Regions from separate parts of the Psychrobacillus sp. FSL K6-2365 genome, predicted to be linked through region 1. Evidence: riboswitches for the same ligand, from Rfam matches in the RefSeq annotation. Region 1 holds a riboswitch; each other region holds the start of a gene.
The links. A riboswitch is a leader RNA that binds a small molecule or an ion and turns the genes downstream of it on or off. The one in region 1 is predicted to bind S-adenosylmethionine.

Region 2: another riboswitch for S-adenosylmethionine. It lies ahead of metA (homoserine O-acetyltransferase MetA); the one in region 1 lies ahead of MKY29_RS21305 (cyclase family protein).
Region 3: another riboswitch for S-adenosylmethionine. It lies ahead of MKY29_RS01105 (O-acetylhomoserine aminocarboxypropyltransferase/cysteine synthase family protein); the one in region 1 lies ahead of MKY29_RS21305 (cyclase family protein).

What each region holds. Positions count from the first base shown of each region.
Region 1 covers NZ_JBBOOO010000001.1:4,200,113-4,204,636, reverse strand. The annotation lists gene MKY29_RS21320 (hypothetical protein) at 1-468, shown strand, start outside; gene corA (magnesium/cobalt transporter CorA) at 891-1,853, opposite strand; gene MKY29_RS21310 (protein-tyrosine phosphatase family protein) at 2,025-2,450, shown strand; SAM riboswitch class I at 2,518-2,617, shown strand; gene MKY29_RS21305 (cyclase family protein) at 2,711-3,448, shown strand; gene MKY29_RS21300 (5-methyltetrahydropteroyltriglutamate--homocysteine S-methyltransferase) at 3,464-4,524, shown strand, end outside.
Region 2 covers NZ_JBBOOO010000001.1:1,930,157-1,934,680, forward strand. The annotation lists gene MKY29_RS09225 (methyl-accepting chemotaxis protein) at 1-1,689, shown strand, start outside; SAM riboswitch class I at 1,755-1,862, shown strand; gene metA (homoserine O-acetyltransferase MetA) at 1,938-2,846, shown strand; gene MKY29_RS09235 (hypothetical protein) at 2,868-3,098, shown strand; gene MKY29_RS09240 (LysM peptidoglycan-binding domain-containing protein) at 3,272-4,524, opposite strand, start outside.
Region 3 covers NZ_JBBOOO010000001.1:217,429-221,952, reverse strand. The annotation lists gene MKY29_RS01110 (homoserine dehydrogenase) at 1-969, opposite strand, end outside; gene MKY29_RS01105 (O-acetylhomoserine aminocarboxypropyltransferase/cysteine synthase family protein) at 1,100-2,392, opposite strand; SAM riboswitch class I at 2,506-2,620, opposite strand; gene MKY29_RS01100 (pyridoxal phosphate-dependent decarboxylase family protein) at 2,894-4,524, shown strand, end outside; gene MKY29_RS01095 (methyl-accepting chemotaxis protein) at 4,521-4,524, shown strand, end outside.

The DNA.
Region 1 (4,524 bases):
GAAGAACAGCCTTTTCGAAGGAAACTATCGACATTAAATATTTTTAAAACGGGTATGTTCTTTCCAATTACTTATCAATTAAAAACAATGGACGAGAAGTTAGTTTCTAAATTCACCATTAAAAATAGGCTGAAATTTTTAGAAATAAAGGTGTGTGACCATAATAATCTGCATGTAACTACTATTGTTTTGCCATCAATGTCCATAAAAAATAGAGCTATTATATTTGATGCAAATAACGAAAAGTTGCTTCAAATGGAAGCTAAAAGTATGTATGGAGATATTGATGTGAATGACTTAGACGGCCATAGATTAGCTAAGTATCGGTTTGGAATATTTCCATATGCTACACATCCTGCCTTTGAAGTACAGGCGATGAATATTCATGTGTCCCTAGCACATAATTTGACACATGAAGAAAAACTTACATTTACAGCATTGTTTTATTATTGGACAGCCAATCAATAAAAAATGAATAATACCGCTATGATTTCCTCTACCATCAATTAAGTGAGTTTTAATACAAATTAAAGCAAGTCTCTATGAAAGCACGATGAATATGAAGAAACATTTAAAGATACAACTATTACATTTCTGCACATTTAAGTTTTAAATGAATAAAGAGTTTTGGAAAAATTATCCGTTTCGCAAGTAATAGACAATAGACCGAAAGTAAATATTGACTTAGAGCAAGTAAACTATTCTTGACTGCAAGTAAGCCAGAGATGGAAGCAAGTAAACAATAGGCAAGAGCAAGTAAAGATAAACAGAATTAAATTATTCATGAAAAAAAGAAGATATAGCAAAACGTCTGTCCAAAGCTCTTCGAAAACAATAGAAATAGATTTTGATCTTAAAGGACCGAGCGTCTTTTGTCAGTTTTGCTTATGTTAGTCTTTAAACAAGTTAAACCACCCTTTGTACTTGAACCAACCAAGCATTGAAATAGCAATGAGAGCTATAGCGCCCAACACTACAAAATAACTATATTTCCACTCAAGCTCGGGCATGTTCTTGAAGTTCATTCCATATACTCCCACGATAAACGTTAAGGGGATGAAAACGGTTGATACAATCGTTAGTATCATCATAATACGGTTCATCCGACTAGAATTTATCGACATATGACTATCCCGGATATCGGCGGTAAGTTCACGGTTCGATTCAATCATCTCTGTCAGTCGTATTAAATGATCGTAAATATCTGCAAAATAGGTGTGCTCAGTTTGTTGTAAATTCATTCGTTCTGAATTTAAAATTCGATAGAGTAAATCTCTCATAGGAATAACTGTACGTCTTAAACGTAGCAAATCTCCTCGAAGATCGAACACCAAATCCATAGAAAAATGGCGCATATCATAAGTGAGCTTATCTTCTACAGCATTTAAATAGTCTTCAATTTTGTAGACAATCGGAAAATAGGCATCCACCACTTTATCGACTATATGATAAGTTGCATGGATAGCACCTCTATCCCAACCTTGTGGATTTTGTCTAATACGCTCTCGTGCCTGCTCCATTTCATGCATTGGATGGAAATGAAATGACACTACATAATCCTGACCTACAAATATATCTAACTCTTCTGCCTCTAATGTCTCCTCGTTAAGCGTATGTAAAACAAAGAAGTTGTATCCATCATAATAATCTACCTTAGGTCGCTGCAGTCTTTGTAGACAGTCTTCAATAGCGAGTGGGTGAAAATGAAAAAAAGAACTAAGTATAAGCTCCTCTTCCTTGGAGGGCTCACCAATATCAATCCAGTACCATTCAAACTTTTTTTGTTTTATATCCTCTAATGGAAAGTCACTTACTATATCATGATCGGTCGTTATACCAATCGTGCGAATCATAGGAATCCCTCACTTTCATCACAATCTCTTTTCTTATTAATTAAAATGTATAACCTTTTATTCAGTGTCTGTCTAGCTCCAACGCTTTTCTAGGTTTCCATAGACGCTTGACTTTTCTTATTATCTCATAGTCTCCCTGTTATAATGAATCTAAAACAAAGGAGAGGTAGTATGGAAAAAAATAATTATGAAGCCTTAATCCCGAATCGCATATTTGTAGGAGGCGTAGATGGGGTTGAACCTCTATTAGCTAATGAACAAATAGATATTATTTTCGACCTAAGGGTTGCATCTAAAGATCATCCTGCTGAAAATTTAAAGGTACATCAACCGATTTTGGATGGACAAAACGAACAGGTTGATTCAATTAAAGCTGGTATCCATGAAGTCGTTCAAGCATATAACCAGGGTAAAAATGTCTACTTTCACTGTAATTCAGGTGGTGGAAGAGCAGGGACAATGGCTGTTGCCACTTTGATGGAGTTAAATCTAGCAGAAACAGTAGAAGAAGCAGAAGAAATGGCCAAAGCAATTCGATCAAAGATAAACCTAAAAGAGGACCAACGAGATTCATTAAAAAGAATATATTCTAAATAAATCAAAAATTATTGTTGACTTATATAATTTCTATTTGTATACTAGGCATTAATCAAATAAAACAACTTTCTTATCAAGAGAGGTGGAGGGACTTGGCCCTATGATACCTCAGCAACAGGCAATTATGTACTGTGCTAATTCCAGAAGCGTTAGCTTGAAGATAAGAAGAGAATAATCACTGGTGACGTGTAAACCTCTTCTTGTTTCTAAGAAGGGGTTTTATTTGATTTAAACTATAAAAATAGGGGGAGAAATCAAATATGTCATCGGAATTATTAAAAGCCTTCAACACTTTAAAAGAAAAGCAGTGGGTAGATTTAACACATATATTCGGAGCAAACTCACCACATTTTTCAGCTTTTAAGGCAGCTGAAATAGACACATTGTTTAATCATGACGATGGATTTTTTGCACAAAGCTTTCAATTTGCAGGGCAATATGGCACGCATATAGACGCACCAATTCATTTTGTTAGAGATTCTCGTTACTTAGAAGAACTGGAATTAAAAGAACTCGTATTACCATTAGTTGTCATTGACCAGTCTAAGGAAGCTGCTGAAGATAATGACTTTACTTTATCAGTGGATGATATTTTAACATTTGAAAAAGCACATGGAAAAATCGAAGAAGGCTCATTTGTCGCACTTCGTACTGATTGGAGTAAACGTTGGCCAGACGAAAAAGCATTTAATAATAAAGATACAGATGGTAATAATCACGTACCAGGATGGGGAATAGAAGCATTAAAGTTCTTATTCCAAGAAAGAAAGGTTAAAGCTATAGGACATGAAACATTTGACACTGATTCAAGTGTGGATTATCTAAAAAATGGCGCATTACATGGAGAATATTACGTGCTTGAACAAGATACTTACCAAATAGAGCTATTAACGAACTTAGATAAGCTCCCTGCAAAAGGAGCTATTATATTCAATATCGTTCCAAAACCAGAGAAAGCCTCTGGATTCCCAGTACGATCATTTGCTATTTTACCATAAAAGGAGATGGATAAATTGCCAGTTAAAACAGCTATTCAAGCACCATTTAGAGCAGACCATGTAGGAAGTTTGTTAAGGCCAGAAAGTTTATTAACCGCGAGAAAAGAATACAAGGAGGGAACGATTACTAGAGAACAATTAAAAGCAGTTGAAACTAAAGAAATTCAAAGAATCGTTGATAAGCAAATCGAGGTAGGTCTAGAGCTTGTGACAGATGGAGAGTTTCGTCGCGACTGGTGGCATTTAGACTTCTTAGAGCATTTAAATGGTTTTGAAGGGTATGTACCCGAAAAAGGGTATATATTTGAAGGGATAGAAACAGAGAAATACGAAGTTCGCAATATCGGCAAAATCTCTTTCAACCCAGATCATCCATTTATCCAAGACTTTATTGATTTTAATGAGATTGTAGCTGGTCGTGCTGTTGCCAAACAAACTATCCCAAGTCCTAACCAATTGTTCCATCCTGGAATCCGAGATGAGAAAGTCTATCCAGATGTAGAAGAATTTGCAAAGGATGTAATTGCTGCTTATCAAGAAACTATACAAGCCTTTTATAAGGCAGGAGTTAGATATTTACAAATTGACGATGTTTATATTGCAGGTCTTTCTTCTCCAGATATTCCATATAAAGAAGGAGAAAGAGAATACTTAATAGATCTCGCTCTAAGGGTCGTCAATGGTATCCTAGAAAGTAAACCAGCAGACTTAGTAGTCACGACACATCTATGCCGTGGAAACTATCAATCTACTTGGGCTTTTGGTGGAAGCTATGCTTTGATAGCTCCGACATTATTTGCAAAAGAAAAAGTGGATGGATTCTTCTTAGAATACGATGATAATCGTTCTGGAGATTTTCAGCCCCTTGCTCATATACCAAACGGAGGAGCAAAAGTAGTTTTAGGTATTTTCACCTCTAAAACAGGTGAATTAGAAAACAAGGACAACATTCTTGCTCGAATTGAAGAAGCAATTCAATATGTACCATTAGAGCAACTAAGTATTAGTCCTCAATGCGGCTTTGCTTCCACCCATCACGGTAATAAGCTTACCGAAGAACAACAATGGGAAAAACT
Region 2 (4,524 bases), 2.3 Mb from region 1:
TTATATGACGCTGTAGCTTCAGTCTACATAGCTTTACCTGATAAATCGATTGAAATTATCCCAGAAGCAGACCTAGGAGCAGATTTTGATCCTACTTCAAGGGAATGGTATTTAAATGCAGTTTCAAATAAAGACAGTTTCAGCTGGTCTAAACCTTTTGTAGATGCTTCTACTGGAGAATATGCAATTTCTGGTGCAAAAGCTGTTATTAGAGATGGCCAAGTGGTTGGTGTATTAGCCATTGATATTCTATTATCCAAATTAACAGAAACGTTAGCAAACAATGAGTTAGGTTATGAAGGTTATCCAATTATTGTGGATGCAGATGGTAATGCTATAGTTCATCCCACTTTATTTGGTGAAAACATATCTGAGAATTCATCAGTTAAAAAAATGCTATCTAGTTCCTTGGAAAGTGGAAATGTGACTGACGGAACGGAGAGTACTAATACAATTACTGTATTTACAACTTTACCAGAATTGGATTGGAAAATAGGAGCTGTTTATGAGGAAAATAAGATAAACGAAACAGCAGACAGTATACGTACAATGATAATAATAATTGTTTTAGCCATTGAGGCAATCATATTTATCGTATTATATTTCATGATTAGCGCTATTTTAAAACCAATCGGCCAACTAAAAAAATTAATGGATTCTATTGCTGATGGAGATTTAACTGTACAAGCGAATATAGGGTCTAAGGACGAAATTGGTCAACTTGCTACAAACTTCAACAAAATGTCTAGCAGTATGAATGAAATTATTCAGGTTGTAAAAGAGTCCGCAAATAACGTGCAGTCAAATTCTGAAAATTTAAGTGCTGTAGCTGAAGAAACAAATGCTTCTGCGGAACAAGTGTCATTAGCTGTTAGTGAAATTGCAGAAGGTGCATCTAAATCAGCAGAAGATGCTGGTGAAGTAACAGAGAGTTCCGTGCACTTAAGCGAGCAAATCAATCTCATTAACGAAAAATCAATAACGATGACTGATATAGCTACTAAAGCAAATTTAATGAATACAAATGGTCAAAACCAAATGAGTGAATTGAAAACTTCTTTCCAAAACTGGGAGTCTAATCTTACCTCCATGTCTACATTGTTTACAACTTTAGAAGTTAGAGTAAAAGCGATTGGCAGTGTTATGGAAACCATTATGGAAATCTCATCACAAACGAATCTCCTCGCACTGAATGCAAGTATTGAAGCGGCCCGTGCAGGTGAGCATGGAAAGGGCTTTGCGGTCGTTGCGGATGAGGTGCGAAAGCTTGCAGAACAATCTGCTAAAGCCACAGAGGAAGTAAAACAAACTATTACGGAGCTACAAAGTGAATCCCATATTGTAGGGGAGCAAATGACAGACACCATCAAAACATTCCGCGAACAAGGTTCTGTTGTAACTGATACTGAGTTAACATTTAGTGAAATATCAATATTGATGAATAGTTTACAAACATCTATTGATGCAGTTTCAGCAGAAATTGAACAGGTTTCCAACTATAAAGATCAGGTAGTAGATACTATTCAAGTGATGGCTGCAACTTCAGAACAAACTGCAGCAGCCTGTGAAGAAGTGAGTGCGTCTTCTGATGAGCAGTTACGAGCGATTCAGTCGGTTGCTGCAGCATCCGAGACCTTAACAGAGCTTAGTGATAAACTTGCGGAAGCAGTAAATCGTTTCAAAGTTTAAAAGAAGTTGAATTATTGGAAAACACATGTTAATATTCTTTAATAAAGAACATTATAATTTAATAACTCTTATCAAGAGAAGCAGAGGGACATGGCCCGTTGAAGCTTCAGCAACCTCTGATTTATCAGAAAGGTGCTAACTCCTACAAGATATAATTTCTTGAAAGATAAGAATCGAGAGCAAAACGTTCACCCTCTTTTCTTATATAAAGGAAAAGAGGGTTTTTAAATTTAAGGGGGAGTACTATTTTGCCGATAAATATACCTAAACAATTACCAGCAGCTGAACTTCTTAAAAAAGAGAAAATATTTATCATGGATACCGATCGAGCAATAACTCAAGATATACGTCCATTAAACATAATTATTTTGAATCTTATGCCTGAAAAGGAGAAAACCGAACTTCAATTGTTACGATTATTAGGGAATACATCACTCCAAGTAAATGTGACTTTTTTACATATGGCAACACATGATTCCAAAAATGTTAGTAAAACTCATTTAGATACTTTCTATACGACTTTTGAGGATATCAAACACAGAAAATTTGATGGAATGATTATTACAGGTGCTCCAATTGAGCATTTACCATTCGAGGATGTTAATTATTGGCCTGAAATGACTGAAATAATGGAATGGTCCAAAACGCATGTGACCTCTGTTCTTCATATTTGTTGGGGAGCGCAGGCAGCGCTTTATCATCATTATAGTATTGGTAAATTCGACCTACCCAAAAAATGTTTTGGTGTATTTAGTCATCGGTTATCCGATCCAACCATTCAATTAGTACGAGGATTTAATGATGAATTTTATGCACCTGTATCTCGTTACACGGCTGTGTTATACGACGAGATTAAACAAGACCCTCGACTGATATTGCTTTCCAATTCGGAAGATGCAGGTGTTTTCCTAGTAATATCTAAAGATAAAAAGCATATTATGATTACTGGTCACTTAGAGTATGATGCAACAACACTTGCAGATGAATACCAAAGAGATATATCAAAAGGTGTGGAGATTGATGTTCCAGAAAATTATTTTCCAAACAATGATCCATCACAAAAGCCAATGAACTCATGGCGGTCACATACACATTTGCTATTTTCCAATTGGTTGAATTATTATGTTTACCAAGAAACACCTTATGAATGGGAATAACTTTACAAAGTTGGTGTAGCTATGAATATTAGGTGGAAAAGAGAAGAAATAATTTTTGAAACATTGTATGAAGCCGATGTTTGGGCCGATTCTTTAGCAAATGAAATTTACGGAAGAATTTACGATGGATATATAACCTCAGACTACAAAATTGCTTATTCTCTTGCTTTTAGATTAGCTTCGATAGACACATTTAGAGTCAATACTCAGCAGGATGGATTAAATATATATAAAGTATGGGTGACTACCTAATCTGAAAAATAAGATTCAGGATTGAAGATGAGAGGGTAAGGTTCCAGTCAACTCGTAATTTAGAGAAAGACTGGGTGCTTTTACTTTTAGTGGAAAATTAAAACAACCTGAGTTCATCTAAATATAGACTCAGGTTGAAAATTGTTATTAAATTTTAGGGTTTCACACTCCATTTATTTGTTGAAATGGTGTATATTCCAAATATCAGGTGTTTCAGAGCCGATATACCAAGCAGCTGCTCCACCTAAGTTAAATTGGTTAGCAAGGTCTATACGAAGTTTGATAGATTGTTTATCCTCTACCCATATTTGGTGCTTATCCCCGTTTGCAGTAAATTCCACATAATTTTGCTGGGTATTTTGATCCCAAACTTTTATAAGATTTTTTGAAGAGATAATTTGTTCAACCTCACCCATTGTACGGTCGATACTTTTCACTTTTTTTGTCGTTAAATTAGTAATCCATTCTCTTGTGTAGAAAGGTACCGCCAAGATAATCTTGTGAGATGGTACGTCTTCCAGTAACAGTTCAATACCTTCTTGAACCCATGGCATAGAAGCTACAGACCCCGCTATTGGACTACCTCCCCAATGCTCATCATACCCCATCATAATGATATAGTCAGCAACCTGACCTAACGCATAACGGTCTATACTGCCAGACCAAAAAGGATCCTTGTTTTCGCGAGTAACGTCTACAGATACTTTAATTCCGTGTGGATGAAGAGCGTTTTTAAGTTCGGTTACGAAGCGGATAAAATCTTGCTTGTTTTTCGGATCGATGTTTTCAAAGTCCACATTTATTCCATCGCTTTTTGTTTGAACTAAAGAATTTTTAAGCGTTGACACTAATTTTTTGCGTTTTTCAGGATTACTTAATACCAAGTCAGTTAAAACTGGGTCGAATTTATTTCCAATTAGGGGCCAAACTTTCTTGCCTTTGTTATGTGCATCTTTCAGATAATTTGTGTCAGCTGTAATTAAAACAAAATTACCTGTGTTATTTAAAGTATACCATCTTGGTGACACCACATTTAAATTAGAGTGCTTCAATTGTTGTGAATAATTTTGCGAACTTCCGTTATACTTCCATCCCATTACGATTCGTTGCTGGTTCGTTTGTTTTAAAAGTGATTTATTAACCCAGCCTTTTTTACCACCCAACAACTGAATTTGTACGTAATAATCGGGAATGTTTAATTTTTGACCGACAATTAGGTTTGAAGATTGTAGTCTGTTCAACTTAGTTAAATCATTTATAGTTACATTGAATTTTTCAGAAATCTTCCATAAAGTATCACCATTTATAACAGTATATAGTGTATGTGTTTGTGGAATTATTAATTTCTGTCCAATTCGAATTTCTGCTGAAGATAGCTTATTTGTCTCTTGAAGTGCACTAAGTGGAATCCCGTATTGGTTTGAAA
Region 3 (4,524 bases), 4.0 Mb from region 1:
ACCTGCTCTTTTACCGATTATCTCCGCGTAATCCTCTACCATTACACTTGCCGTTGGATACATTCCTGCTCCTGGACCGACTAATGTTAATGTTCCAATATAGTTTGTATCTAAAGCCACCGCGTTGTTTACTCCTTCAATCGAGTACAAAGGATGATCTGGTCCTACGAGCTGAGGTCCTACGGAAGCGTATAGTTCTCCATTTTCGTCTTGCTCTATTTCTGCCACGTGACGGTATCGTAGTCCCTGTTCTTTCGCTTTACGGACGTCCTCTAATGAGATTTCGTCTATACCTACTACTCGAACATCATTCCAATTGGGCTGTTTTTTAAATGCAAGTGCACTTAGAATCATCAGTTTACGGAATGCATCTTGCCCGGACACATCGTTAAATGGATCTGCTTCTGCATAGCCAAGGTCCTGCGCTTCTTTTAATGAATCATCAAATTGACATTCATCTTGTCTCATTTGTGTCAGGATGTAATTTGAAGTGCCGTTTAAGATACCTTGAATTCTTTTTACTGAGTTAACTTGTAGTAAATTTTTCAATGTCTTAATAACTGGAACTCCGCCTGCTGTTGTTGCCTCATATCCGATAAATACTCCACGAGACTTTGCACGCTCATGCAATGGGATACTATACTTGGAAAACATCACTTTATTAGCTGTTACAACGTGACACCCTTTATCAATTGCTCTACATAGATAGTTATATGCAGGTTCCTCATTTACGATTGCCTCGAAGACTACTTGAAGACCAGGAATATTGATAATATCCTCAAAGTTATCAGTAACTAGGACACCGGGTGTAGCTATTCTCTCTTTTCCAACATTGTTTACGAGAACCGCACTAATTTCTAAATCTAAGCCTAAAGACTTTTTAAGATCTTCTCTTTTTTCATTTACAATGTGGTAAATCCCTTGCCCCACTGTTCCGAAACCTAGGATTGCTGCTTTTATCGTCGCCATGCTATCTCCTCCAAATGAATCCGCACAATTGAGTTCCAATTTGCTTTTATTAGTAAAATTTATTCGCAGTTATATTAGAAGAACTATTTTACACATTGTAGCCTATTTTCACTCAATTATCAATAAAATTCTACCTAGAGAGGACATTTGTTTTTTCTAGGAGTACCTTTTCGAGTGCAGTCTGTAAATCTTCGACTGCCTCTAGCCCTACAGACAAGCGGATTAAGTCTTCTGAAACTCCCGATTTCACTAAGTCCTCTGGAGTTAACTGCTGATGTGTTGTAGATGCTGGGTGGATTATTAGTGATTTGGCATCGCCAACGTTAGCTACATGCGACCAAATTTCTATATTATCGATAATATTGCGTCCTGCTTCTTTACCACCTTTAACCCCAAAAGTTAGGATAGAGCCAAAACCATTCTGTAAGTATTTTTTAGCAAGCTCATGTGAAGGATGACTTTCTAAGCCTAAGTAATTAACCCAAGTCACTTCTTCGTTGTTTTCTAAGTACTCCGCAATTTTCTGCGCATTTTCATTGTGCTTTGGTACACGTAAATGAAGTGTTTCTAATCCTTGTAGAAAGGAGAAAGCGGCTTCAGGACTTAGTGTTGGACCAAAATCACGAAGCAATTGAACACGTAATTTCACTGCAAACGCTACACTCGGAACATCTATTCCGTATCTTAAACCATGGTAGGTTACATCCGGCTGTGTGAATCCAGGGAATTTATCAGAGTTCCAATTGAAATTTCCTCCATCTATGACAACCCCACCGATAGTTGTTCCATGACCGCCAATCCATTTAGTTGCCGAGTGAATCACTACATGTGCACCATGCTTAATCGGATTCGATCCATAGGGAGTAGCAAAAGTACTATCTACCAACAATGGAACTCCTACTTCGTTAGCAATAGCTGCAACGTTTTCAACATCTAATACATTTAAGCTAGGGTTTCCAATGATTTCTGCAAAAAACGCTTTTGTCTTATCCGTAACTGCTGCTCGGAAATTTTCTGGATTAGTTGAATCTACAAACTTCACTGTAATTCCATATCTCGGCAATGTATGAGCGAATAAATTAAATGTACCACCATACAAATTTTCGGCAGCAATAATTTCATCTCCCGCTCCTGCAATATTTAAAATAGAAAATGCAATAGCTGCCATTCCAGAAGAAAGTGCAACTGCTGCTGTCCCTCCTTCTAATAATGCAATTCGTTGTTCAAAAACATCCACCGTTGGATTCGTAATACGAGAATAGATATTACCAGTTTCCGCAAGAGCAAATAGGTTTTGCGCATGTTCTGTATTTTTGAAAACGAATGATGTAGTCTTGTGAATAGGTACTGCTCGTGAGCCTGTCACTGGATCTGGTTGTTGGCCACCATGTAAAAGTAGTGTTTCTTTTTGAAGATTTGTCATTTGAATTCCTCCTAAAATGTAGTTTAGATGGACGCTTATGGAGGCGAAGGAGGATTAGAACAAACAAAAAACCCTCTTCAATTAAGAAGAGGGTGCAAATTCGCATGTTCCTCCTCTTATCTTCCAAATTCGTATTAGAATTTGTAGGATTTAGCACCTTTCCAAGTTAAGAACTTGTTGGTTGCCGGGCATCGTAGGGCCTATTCCCTCCGCCACTCTTGATAAGAGTATTTAGATTTAGTTTTCCATCTTGTTACACAGTATAGATTTCTATCAAACTATTTGTCAACACTTTTTCGAAAAGTTAAAAAATATTTTGTTTACCCCCTTTAAAAGCTCCTCTTTGCATAAATATTACAAATATTCTAAAGTATTCTTTATTTTCTATTTGTGACGAAATTTCTAGTCTTTTATAGTCTAATAAGTATATACTATACGGGAGTATAACGAACTATAAACTATATCTATCGATAGTAAATATTGACCAAGAAGGGTGAAAAAATGAAGAATATACAACAGCTTTTCCAAAGTGAAGATGGTAATGGAAAACAGAGAGAACAGCTATTAGGCTACGTAGAAACAATATTAACATCCATGGATGCTTTGAAAGATCCAAATAAAACGATGCTTGGACCGATACAAGAACGTTCCGCAAACTTTTATAAAGAGTTAATGGAAGATTACGAAGTACCGCTAAATAGCAAAGGAATGGACGAAGTAGTTGGAGAATTGACTGATTTAATGAAAGGTCATCCATATCATACACGAAACTTCGTAACAAATGTACTGCCAATGGCAAGTATTCCCGGCGTCCTTGGACTATTAACTAACTCATTATTAAATGGTAATAACTTATGGGATGTTTACGGACCAGCTGCAGCTGAATGTGAAGTAAAAGTGGTCTCCATGATGTCGAAGCTAGTTGGATATGATTTTACTGAAAGCTTTGGTTACACAACTTGGGGCGGACAAGGCGCTGTGTTCAGTGGCTTGCGTATGGCAATAGCAAAACAGTTCCCTAACGCAAAAGAAGAAGGCGTTCCAAATAATTTATACTGTTTTGCATCTGAAAATGCACATTATAGTTTATTGAAGTCTGTAGAGGCTGTTGGTATTGGAAGCAATCATCTAGTTCGTGTCAAAGCTGGGGCGGATCATTCTATGGATATGGAAGATCTGGAAATGCGATTAACGGAAGTTATTGAAAAAGGCGGCATTCCTGTGTATATAGTTGCAACTACTGGTGCAACAGATAACTTTGCTATTGACGATGTAAAAGCGATTAAAGAAATGGCCACAGCTTTCGAAGGTAAATATAATTTGAAACCTATCCATATTCATGCCGATTCTGCACTTGGTGGATTTTATGCATTCTTTAATGATTATGATTTTGAAAATAACCCTCTACATTTTGAACAAGAAGTGCTAGTAAGTCTTCAACATATTCGTGAACGAATGCAGTATATATCATTGGCTGATAGTTTATGTTTTGATTTCCAAAAGCTTGGACAAACCCCTTACTTAACGAGTCTGTTTTTAGTGAAGGAAGGTAAATATCTAGGTTTATTGGACTTAGAAGATTTTGATACGCCGTATGTTGGAAATAGAGGGTATGGATCGTATCACACTGGTTATACGTTAGAATGCTCACGTATGGGTAGTTCGATTGCCATTTATGCTGCATTGTTGGCGTTTGGTAAGACGGGATACCAACAGCTCCTAGCAAATTATGTTCGTGTGAATTTAGCATTCCAGGAGCAATTAGCTATAAAGATTCCTTCATTATATGTGGTAAATGAATCGAATATCGGACCTATTACTGCTTATCGCTATTATGAAAAAGGATTGAATTGGAGAGATGAACAAGCAGGCCGTTATTCACTGGCACAAGTAAAAGAAATCAACGCTTTAAATTCATCGCTATTTGAAGTGTTAGGGAAACATCGTGATGATGTCTTTTTCGGTGATACAACTCGTGTATGCACTGTAGCAGTTTGTGATTCAGATGAACTGGTTCCTGTTGCAGCAGCGAAATTCTTTTCTATTTCACCGTATACCGAAGCGGAGCACATCTCAGCAATGGTAGATTCCCTTCATCATTCCATCACTACATTGGAGGCTGTAAAAGATGA